3 regions of the Pontibacter chitinilyticus genome follow, and region 2 is predicted to be linked to each of the others. Evidence: riboswitches for the same ligand, from Rfam matches in the RefSeq annotation. Region 2 holds a riboswitch; each other region holds the start of a gene.

Region 1 (3,278 bases), on a different contig from region 2:
CCCGTTAGGGCGTGGCATACCCATACTATATTGTCGCGCTTTGGGCTAAGCTGACCGAAGGTAGTATAGGCAAGCTGCAAGCCGGGAAGCACTGCCCCCGACTCTAGCTCAAACTCCTGTGGATAATGAAAAACGTGATGCTCTGGCATGTTATTCTTTCTAAATAGCTACTGCCTGTGCCTGCTGCACTTTGGCAAAAGCCTGTTCAAAATCTGCTTTGATGTCGTCGATGTGCTCGATGCCGGCAGAAACGCGAAGCTGGGTTGGCTCTACACCGGCATGTTGCTGCTCGGCATCACTCAATTGCTGGTGCGTGGTAGAAGCCGGGTGAATGATGAGTGTTTTGGCATCGCCAACATTCGCCAGGTGGCTCACCAGCTCCAGGCTGTTCACAAATGTTTCTGCCTGCTGTTTATCGCCTTTCAGCTTAAAGCTCAGCACCCCGCCAAAGCCGCGCTTGAGGTATTTTTTGGCCAGTTCGTGATAGCTGCTGCTCTCCAGCCCTGGATAATTTACCGATTCTACCTGCTCGTGCTGCTCCAGCCACTGGGCCAACGCCAGGGCATTCTGTACTGTTCTGTCTACGCGCAGCGAAAGTGTTTCCAGGCCTTGCAGCAGCAGGAACGAGTTAAAGGGGCTCAGTGCCGGGCCAAAGTCACGCAGGCCTTCTACCCGCGCCCGAATAGCAAAGGCAATGTTGCCGAAGGGTCCGTCTGTGCCGAATACTTCCCAGAAATTAAGGCCGTGGTATCCTTCGCTTGGCTCCGAGAACTGCGGGAATTTGCCATTGCCCCAGTTAAAGTTGCCGCCATCTACCAGCACACCGCCAATGCTGGTGCCGTGGCCGCCTATCCACTTGGTAGCAGCTTCTACCACCACGTTTGCCCCATGCTCCAGTGGCCTGAACAGGTAACCGCCAGCGCCGAATGTGTTGTCTACTACCAACGGAATATCATACTTGCGGGCCAGCGCGGCGATGGCATCAAAGTCCGGAATGTTGAAACGTGGGTTGCCGATGCTCTCCACGTAAATAGCTTTCGTGTTATCGTCAATCAGCTTTTCATAACTTTCCACGGCATCATCGGCAGCAAATCTCGCCTCAATGCCCAGGCGCTTAAATGACACTTTAAATTGGTTGTAAGAGCCACCGTACAGGTTAGCAGTTGTCACAAAGTTGTCGCCGGTTACCAGAATATTGGTGAGCGCCAGGAACTGAGCCGCCATTCCGGAAGCCGTTGCTACGGCTGCCACTCCGCCTTCTAAGGCCGCCACCCGCTTCTCAAACACATCCGTAGTGGGGTTCATGATGCGGGTATAGATGTTACCGAACTCCTTTAAGGCAAAGAGGTTGGCGCCGTGCTCAGCATTTTTAAATGTATAAGAAGTGGTTTGATAAATAGGTACGGCACGCGACTGTGTGGTCGGATCGATTTCCTGGCCGGCGTGCAGCTGCAATGTTTCAAAATGGAGTGGTGTAGACATGCTGGTGCTTGTTATAATGTGAGAATATTGGATTTATCTTGACGCAGAAGCGAAGTAAGAGGTGCTATCGGGCAATGGCACAGCCGTGCAGCAGCCGCAAAAGCGCAAACGGAATTGGATGTGTTAGCTTAGCAACAACAGCAATCCATAGCCCCCAAGGGCATACGCATGACGTGTGCTAAAACTAAACAGGATTGCTGCGGCAGGTTAGCTGCCGGCAAAATAAAACTACAATAAAGCTGTGTTGGCTTGGTTCCCTTGTTCATTGCCGTATCAATTTATATTCTTCCGAACCTTTCGGAATCAGGAATTAGCACCTTAACGCGTTGTTAGGTTGCTAGCGCTTCATAGAGCCTGTCTCTCCACGCTTCTTTATAAATCAATATCCGCGAAGGGATGATTGACTTGACGTTGCAATATTAAAGTCTGCCGGAAATAAATACAAGCTTTTTTTGCTTTTTATACTTCCAGCACTTGCAAATGCCTGTTACCGCTTCTTACGGTAGCCTGTATACTTTCGTTACCTGCGGGGCTTTCTCTAGCCAGAGCAGTAAATACTTATTACCCTTTGTGTTGCAGGAGTGAGCCCTTATACTTTCTCAAAGACCATCCGGTAATGGTCCATCACCTCCAGCTCAAAGCATACCCTGTTGGGGCTGATGCGGAATATTTCAATCTGGTTTCTTAGCTCTTTATTTGCTAAGTACCTGGGCAGAAGCGTAGCATAGAGCCAGTATTTACGGAAGCTAAACTGCCGGAAGCGTTTGCGCCACTGCCCGATGGTTTCTATATAATCCAGGCGGCCGCTGCTCTGCGAAACTAACCGAAAGCCTGGTGCTGCTGTCCGCAGGATCATCTCAGGGCCGTAGGGCAGCCAGGAACCGGGAAATTCCTTGATCATCAAAGCCAATACATGCGCCGCTGATCCTCTTTTGGCGGTAACGGTGATATCTTCGAAGGCGGGCATGTTTTTACTAAAGGTCATTGTCTGCAAGTAAAACCGGCCTCCTTCAGGCAATAAATCATATACATTCTGAAAGAAGTTGCGATACACCATTTCCTGTTTCCCTGCCTGCCACGCCTCTATCGAACAGAAATGCTCAAATGCTCCCACACTTACCACAGCATCAAACAACCCAAAATCCGTTGGCTTCACCTCACGGCAATCTTTGATGTAAACTTCCAACCCGTTCTTGCGACAGGCGTTTGCCTGTCCCTCCGATAAGGTTAAGCCAATGCATTGCGCCTGCCTTTCCTGCGTAGCATAGGTCACGAATGGGCCCCAGCCGCAGCCCAGGTCCAACACCTTACTGCCTTTGCCAATGTTCAGGCTGTCGGCTATAAACTGGTGCTTGGCCCGCTGCGCTTCCTCCAGCGTCATCGAAAAATTACCATCGTATTTTGCGCCGCTATAATCCGCTGCTTCCCCCAGGCTAAGCCGGAAAAGCTTGTCTATAGTGGTATAGGTAAAATCCAGGTCTTTTTTGCTAGCCATAGCGGCGTGGTTTAAGTAGAAACATCTTACCTAAGTTACACAATTTCATGCAATAATGCTTCAATTTTATACTTGATTATCAGACAAGTATACTTTTGAACCCAGCCATACTATACCTGTGGCAGCAACGGATAAAAGAAGGGATGTTGCTATACTTTGAAATTGAGTAGTGGAAGTAGAACAGCAACTTCTTCCTGCTTCGATGCAGCAGCGTAGCAGGAAGAAGTTGCTGTAAAGGCAGCTATTTGCAGCCTGCCGGTGCCTTGACATGAGCTTTAAGAGATGACAATAGTGACGGCAA
Region 2 (3,278 bases):
TGCCTACTGTTACCTCCGCATTATCCGTCGCAACACGGACATGCTCTACTTTCTGCAACTGATACCCCAGAAACGAAACCTGGAGGTTATACTCGCCGGCGGCTATTTTACTGATGGTAAACCGCCCTTTGTCATCGGCCATCGTGCCATCTACCGGTTTGCCGGTGCTCAGGCTGATCAGGGCCACGGTGGCAAATTCTACCGGTTGTTTGGTTGCCGCATCCAGTACTATGCCGGATATTTTGGCGTTGCCGCGTGGGGCAGTAGTGCCGGGTATGGCTTGGTGTTGCTGCGGATTACCCGGGGTGCCAGCAGGAGCCTGGGCGTGTACCACAGCGGTGCTCAACCCCAGCAGGGCCAGCAGAAAACTTTTTTTCATAGAGTTAGCGATTGTTCGATTTGCGTGATGATCGGGTACGTTTTTAGCCATACTTGCTGCACGGAGCGTGCGGGTTTATACTTTACAGAAAACAAAGTAAAGCGGCTGGAAGGAACTGCTAAAATAGATTATACCAACACGATGCTTTTCCATATAAAGAGGCACAGGAACCCGATCAGCTGTGGGGCTTTGTTGCTGGTTGTGAGTTGCGCCGGGGCAATCCGCAAACGAACAGCAGTGGTGGAACTATTTCGCGCGGCAAAACCTTTTTTCACCAGGTCGGTCAGACCTACTACTGAAAAAAATTAACATCTATGAGGATACTTGTTGATTTCTTTTCTATTTTTGTAACGAATACTATTGCTAACCGCAAGAAATTTATAGACGAAGAGGCGAGAGAACAGGCTCTATGACCCTCTGGCAACCATCCGCTTGGAAAGGTGCCAAGTCCTGCCCAACAAACAAAGGGGAAATATAAATTACAACATCATGAACGAACAAAACAGTACTTTACGCTTCGGAACACCTTTTTCCTTTCACCGTTTTTCCGCTGCTACTGCCGCATCTTACCTGATGCCCTGCTGTTGTTGTTGCTGTTGCTCCTGTTAAGGATTTCCCATCCGTTAACAGCCCTGGCCAAAGCGCCACGCTAACTCCCTATTGTAACATACTGGCTCCTGCGCCTGCTGCGCTTCATTGCCGCAGGCATAGCATCCATATCAAGTTAGCCTGCTGATCCATTACCTCACAAGGCCGTTTAACCGGCTATGTTTTACTCATAATACTTTATCGCTGTAGCGGCATTCCCAGGTTTCGGAATCTCTAGTAGATTTATAGGTTTTATAGAAATTGAAAAGCCGCTTAACTTAAAACAGAACATGCAAAGTTTCAGATCAGAAATAGAGAACCCGATTGTCGAGAAAGATATCATCGACCTGGAGAAAAAGATTCGCCTCTACCGCGAGGGTAAAATGCAGGAAGACAAGTTTAAGAGCCTGCGCCTGGCACGTGGCGTGTATGGCCAGCGGCAGCTGGGTGTGCAGATGGTGCGTATCAAGCTGCCTTTTGGCAGAGTAACCACACAGCAGCTGCTGCGCATTGCGGCAATTTCTGATGAATACTCTACCGGCAACCTGCACCTGACCACGCGCCAGGACATTCAGATACATTTTGTGAGCTTAGACAGGACGCCGGAACTTTGGGCCAAGCTGCAGGAGGATGATATAACGCTGCGGGAAGCCTGCGGCAATACGGTGCGCAACGTCACGGCCTCTCCTGAAGCTGGTATTGACCCGAAGGAGCCGTTTGATGTGTCACCGTATGCGGATGCGACCTTCCGTTATTTCCTGCGCAACCCCATTTGCCAGGAAATGGGCCGCAAGTTCAAGATCTCCTTCTCCTCCAGCGATTCCGATACGGCCATGTCCTACATGCACGACCTGGGCTTTATTGCAAAGGTGCAGGAAGAGAATGGCGTACCTGTGCGGGGCTTTAAAGTGATGATTGGCGGTGGGTTGGGTGCCCAGCCGGCGCTGGCGCACACAGCGTACGAGTTCCTGCCCGAAGACAAAGTCATTCCGTTTATTGAAGGCGTAATACGCGTTTTTGACCGCTATGGCGAGCGCAACAACCGCAACAAAGCCCGTTTTAAGTACCTGATCGGGAAGATAGGCTTAGAGGAAGTGATGCGCCTGGTAAACGAAGAGTACAAGGCTCTCAAGTCGCACGTGTTTGAGATTGATAAAGAAGTTTCCTTTACTCCATCTATTCCGGAAGCAAGCGAGATCCCTGATTTTATAGTGGAGGATACTGACAAGTATAACCAGTGGCTGCAAACAAATGTGTTCCAGCAGAAGCAGGAGGGCTACTATGGCATTTACATAAAAGTACAGATCGGCGACATCAGCAGTGATACGGCACGTGCGCTGGTACCGCTGGTGCGCGGTTTTGCGGCGGATGAGATCAGGGTAACACAAGGTCAGAACCTGCTGCTCAAGTATGTGCGTGCGGAAGCGCTGCCGTATGTGTTCTCCGAGCTAGATGCCCTGGGGCTGGCGGAGCCCGGCTTTAACAGTGTGGGGGATATCACCACCTGTCCCGGTACCGACACTTGTAACCTGGGCATTTCGAACAGCATGACCACCGCCAAGGTGCTGGAAAGCGTGATTGTACAGGAGTATCCCGAATTGCTTTTCAATACCGACATCAAAATAAAAATAAGCGGGTGTATGAACTCCTGCGGCCAGCATGGCCTGGCAAACCTCGGCTTCCACGGGTCTTCGCTGAAGAGCGGTAAAAATGTAGTGCCAGCGCTGCAGGTGCTGCTGGGCGGTGGTACCGTGGTAAACGGCGAAGGCCGCATTGCACAAAAAGTGCTGAAAGTGCCCAGTAAGCGGGGCCCGGAAGTGATGCGCTATGTCATTAACGATTACCAGGCCAACAAGCTGGAGAACGAGCGCTTTAACGAGTACTTCGACCGGAATGGCAAAGATTACTTTTACCAGATGCTGAAGCCATTGGCCGACCTGACCAGCTTAACGGCAGATGAGCTGATCGACTGGGGGCACCAGGAGGCGTTCTCCACTGCCATCGGCGTGGGCGAGTGCGCCGGCGTGATGATCGACCTGGTCGCTACGCTGCTATATGAATCGGACGAGAAATTGGAGTGGGCAGCAGAAGCATTGGCGGACAAGCGCTTTGCAGATGCCATTTACTATGCCTACGGCGCCTACATCAGCACTGCCAAAGCGCTGTTGCTCGATAAGGATGTGAAGTGTAATACCCAGGCCGGTATCATCCAAGACTTTGACACGCATTTTGTAGCAGAAGGCCTGTTTGATTTTAAGCCGGACTTTAAAACAGAGGTGTTGCAGCTTAACCAGCACGAGCCGGACGAGGC
Region 3 (3,278 bases), on a different contig from region 2:
ATAACGGCCGCGAGTCGCATTCCAAACGACTTGGTGTTAAGATTTACGGTGGTCAGGATATCATCGCCGGCAACATCATTGTAAGACAGAGAGGCACTGCGCACCACCCAAGCGCAAACGTAGGTATGGGCAAAGACCACACCTTGTTTGCACTGGTTGACGGTGTTGTTCAGTTCAGAAAAGGCAAAAAGAACCGTTCATACGTTTCTGTATTGCCTAAAGTAGAAGCTGTAACAGCAGAAGCCTAAGCATTGCACGCTGCCAGCTGGTGGCACTTGAAAAAGGGAAGCTCTTGAGCTTCCCTTTTTTATTTTAAGCTAGTTTGCAACCAGGGCTGCCGCTTTGCCCTTGCCGGGCATGGTGGCCATACTTCCTGCCCGCCCTCCTTTGGCATAAGAAAACAGGCCCACTGCCAGGCCGACTACAACCACCACATACGCGGTAGCCATACTATAAAACGATACGGGTATACTGATCAGCACAAGTATAAGACCCGCCAGCCACAGCAGCCCGAATTTTACCGGCGAGGCAGTAGGAACCGGTGGGGTATACGTGGTGCTAAAGCCAAGCAGGTGGAGTAATTTAGGTGCTTCCGCAGTTAACAGCATCAGGTTTAGCAGCAGAAAGAAACTGAGCACATAAGGCGTGCCGGGCCATTGCTGCGACACTGTTACCATCAGGATATTCAGGAGCATCGGCAGCAAGGCAATAGCACCGATGGTGCGGTATCGGAGCGTCAGCAAAATAAAGCCGACAGCGATCTGCGAGTAAGCGATAAAGCGGGCGAAAAGACCGAGGCCATACTGTGCCAGCCTTTCTTCCAGCCACACAGGCCCGATGAGCCCGGGAAATTTGTGTCCGAAGTAAAGCTTGGCCATACCCGCCGTGAAAAAGATAAGGCCCAGAAAGACGCTGGTGCCGTTCAGGAAAAATGTTTTGAGACGCATCGTTTCAGTGCTTGGTAGCGAAGGTACTGTAAAAACAAGGTACCGCTTTTAAGTTGCCAACAGCTAGAAACTAGATGAAGCAGAAAATTTAATAGACGATTAACTGCATTTCATAGGCCAGGTGGTGCTATACTACTATTTATACTTAGCCAAGTAGGAAATGCAAGGCGACCGGGCAAGACCGGAAGAAATGCAAAATGCAACAAAATTTTATATTCTGCGGATATAGGCTTAACTTGCAGCTTCTTATCAAGAAAGACCGAGGGATAGGGCCCGCAGACGTCTTAGCAACCTTGTGATAGCTTGGTGCTAACTCCCTTCTGAAGCAACCGCTTTGGAAAAGATAAGAGAGTCCATCCTGCCTTTGGGTGTCCTTCTTGATAAGCAGAATTGCTGACGACTTACGAGAAGAAAGACATCCATGATACAGAACCATCCCATCCACCAGCTGCTTCGCGAACGTGTACTAGTGCTCGACGGCGCTATGGGTACCATGATCCAGCGTTACCAGCTTTCTGAAGCCGACTTCCGCGGAGAACGTTTTAAACACCACGCCAGCGATCTGAAGGGCAACAACGACCTGCTCTCCATTACCCGCCCCGACATCATCAAAGCCATTCATACCGAGTACCTGGAAGCAGGCGCCGATATCATCGAGACGAACACTTTCAGCGGCACCCGCATCGCCATGGCCGATTACCACCTGGAGGAGCTGGTGTATGAGCTGAACTACGAATCGGCCCGGCTGGCGCGGGAGGCAGCAGATGAAATAGAGGCGAAGGTACCAGGCAAGCCGCGCTTTGTTGCCGGCGCTATCGGCCCCACTAACCGTACCGCTTCGCTTTCGCCGGATGTAAACAACCCCGGCTACCGTGCTATTACGTTTGACCAGTTAGTGGACGCTTACTATGAGCAGGTGCGTGGCCTGGTAGAGGGTGGTGCCGACCTGCTTTTAATCGAAACGGTATTTGATACGCTCAACTGCAAGGCAGCCCTGTTTGCAGCACAACAGTACGTGCAGGACGGTGGCAAGGAGCTGCCGATCATGGTATCCGGCACGATCACGGATGCCAGCGGCCGCACCTTGTCGGGCCAGACGGTGGAGGCATTCTGGAACTCTATTTCGCATGCGCCTATACTTAGCGTGGGCTTTAACTGTGCGCTGGGCGCACGCCAGCTCAAAACGCACATCCAGGAGCTCTCGCGTATTTCCAACACCTACATCAGCGCCTACCCCAACGCCGGTCTGCCCAATGCCTTTGGCGGATATGATGAAACTGCGCAGCAAATGGGTGCCATTGTAGAAGAATATTTAAAGGAAGGGCTGGTTAACGTACTAGGTGGTTGTTGTGGCACCACGCCAGTGCACGTGCAGGTTATTGCTGACCTCGCTGCCAAGTATAAACCGCATACACCACCCGAAATTGCCCCGCTTCCGCGCTTCAGCGGTTTGGAGCCGCTCACCATCACCCCGGAAATGTTATTCGTGAATGTGGGGGAGCGCACCAATGTAACCGGTTCCAAGAAATTCTCACGCCTGATTGTAGACGGTAAGTTTGAAGAAGCCCTTTCCGTGGCGCAGCAGCAGGTAGAAGGCGGCGCCCAGATCATTGACGTGAACATGGACGAAGGCATGCTGGACTCGGAAGAGGCCATGACCAACTTTCTAAACCTGATCGCTTCCGAGCCCGATATTGCCAAGCTGCCTATCATGATCGACTCTTCGAAGTGGACGGTGCTGGAAGCAGGCCTGAAGTGCGTGCAGGGCAAATCGATCGTGAACTCTATCAGCTTAAAGGAAGGCGAAGAGAACTTTAAGCAGCAGGCCCGCAAGGTGCGCCAGTACGGTGCCGCTGCCGTGGTGATGGCCTTCGATGAGCAGGGCCAGGCGGATACTTTGGAGCGCCGCATTGAGATCTGCAGCCGTGCCTACCGCATCCTCACTGAGGAGTGTAGTTTCCCACCGCAGGACATCATTTTCGACCCGAACATACTAGCTATTGCTACCGGTATCGAAGAGCATAATAACTATGCCGTCGAGTACCTGGAGGCGGTGAAATGGATTAAAGCCAACCTGCCGCACGCGCTGGTGAGCGGGGGCGTGAGCAACCTGTCGTTCTCCTTCCGGGGCAACGATGCCGTGCGCGAAGCCATGCACACCGTATTTTTATACTATGCCGTGCAGGCCGGTATGGACATGGGCATTGTGAACGCCGGCATGCTGGGCATTTACGAAGAGATACCGCTGGAACTGCGCAACCTCATAGAAGACGTGATCTTTAACCGTCACCCGGATGCCACCGAGCGCCTGGTAACCTATGCCGACACGGT

Evidence for each region. A riboswitch is a leader RNA that binds a small molecule or an ion and turns the genes downstream of it on or off. The one in region 2 is predicted to bind S-adenosylmethionine.
Region 1: it holds a riboswitch for S-adenosylmethionine, as region 2 does, so the genes downstream of both, ABDW72_RS08740 (O-acetylhomoserine aminocarboxypropyltransferase/cysteine synthase family protein) here and ABDW72_RS18555 (nitrite reductase) in region 2, are expected to answer to the same signal.
Region 3: it holds a riboswitch for S-adenosylmethionine, as region 2 does, so the genes downstream of both, metH (methionine synthase) here and ABDW72_RS18555 (nitrite reductase) in region 2, are expected to answer to the same signal.

The regions. Positions count from the first base shown of each region.
Region 1 covers NZ_JBDIZJ010000004.1:133,040-136,317, forward strand. The annotation lists gene ABDW72_RS08735 (homoserine O-acetyltransferase family protein) at 1-149, opposite strand, end outside; gene ABDW72_RS08740 (O-acetylhomoserine aminocarboxypropyltransferase/cysteine synthase family protein) at 160-1,482, opposite strand; SAM riboswitch class I at 1,758-1,863, opposite strand; gene ABDW72_RS08745 (class I SAM-dependent methyltransferase) at 2,072-2,977, opposite strand.
Region 2 covers NZ_JBDIZJ010000016.1:10,214-13,491, reverse strand. The annotation lists gene ABDW72_RS18565 (TonB-dependent receptor) at 1-379, opposite strand, end outside; gene ABDW72_RS18560 (hypothetical protein) at 508-654, opposite strand; SAM riboswitch class I at 755-860, shown strand; gene ABDW72_RS18555 (nitrite reductase) at 1,258-3,278, shown strand, end outside.
Region 3 covers NZ_JBDIZJ010000002.1:583,403-586,680, reverse strand. The annotation lists gene rpmA (50S ribosomal protein L27) at 1-248, shown strand, start outside; gene ABDW72_RS05995 (hypothetical protein) at 318-947, opposite strand; SAM riboswitch class I at 1,191-1,297, shown strand; gene metH (methionine synthase) at 1,369-3,278, shown strand, end outside.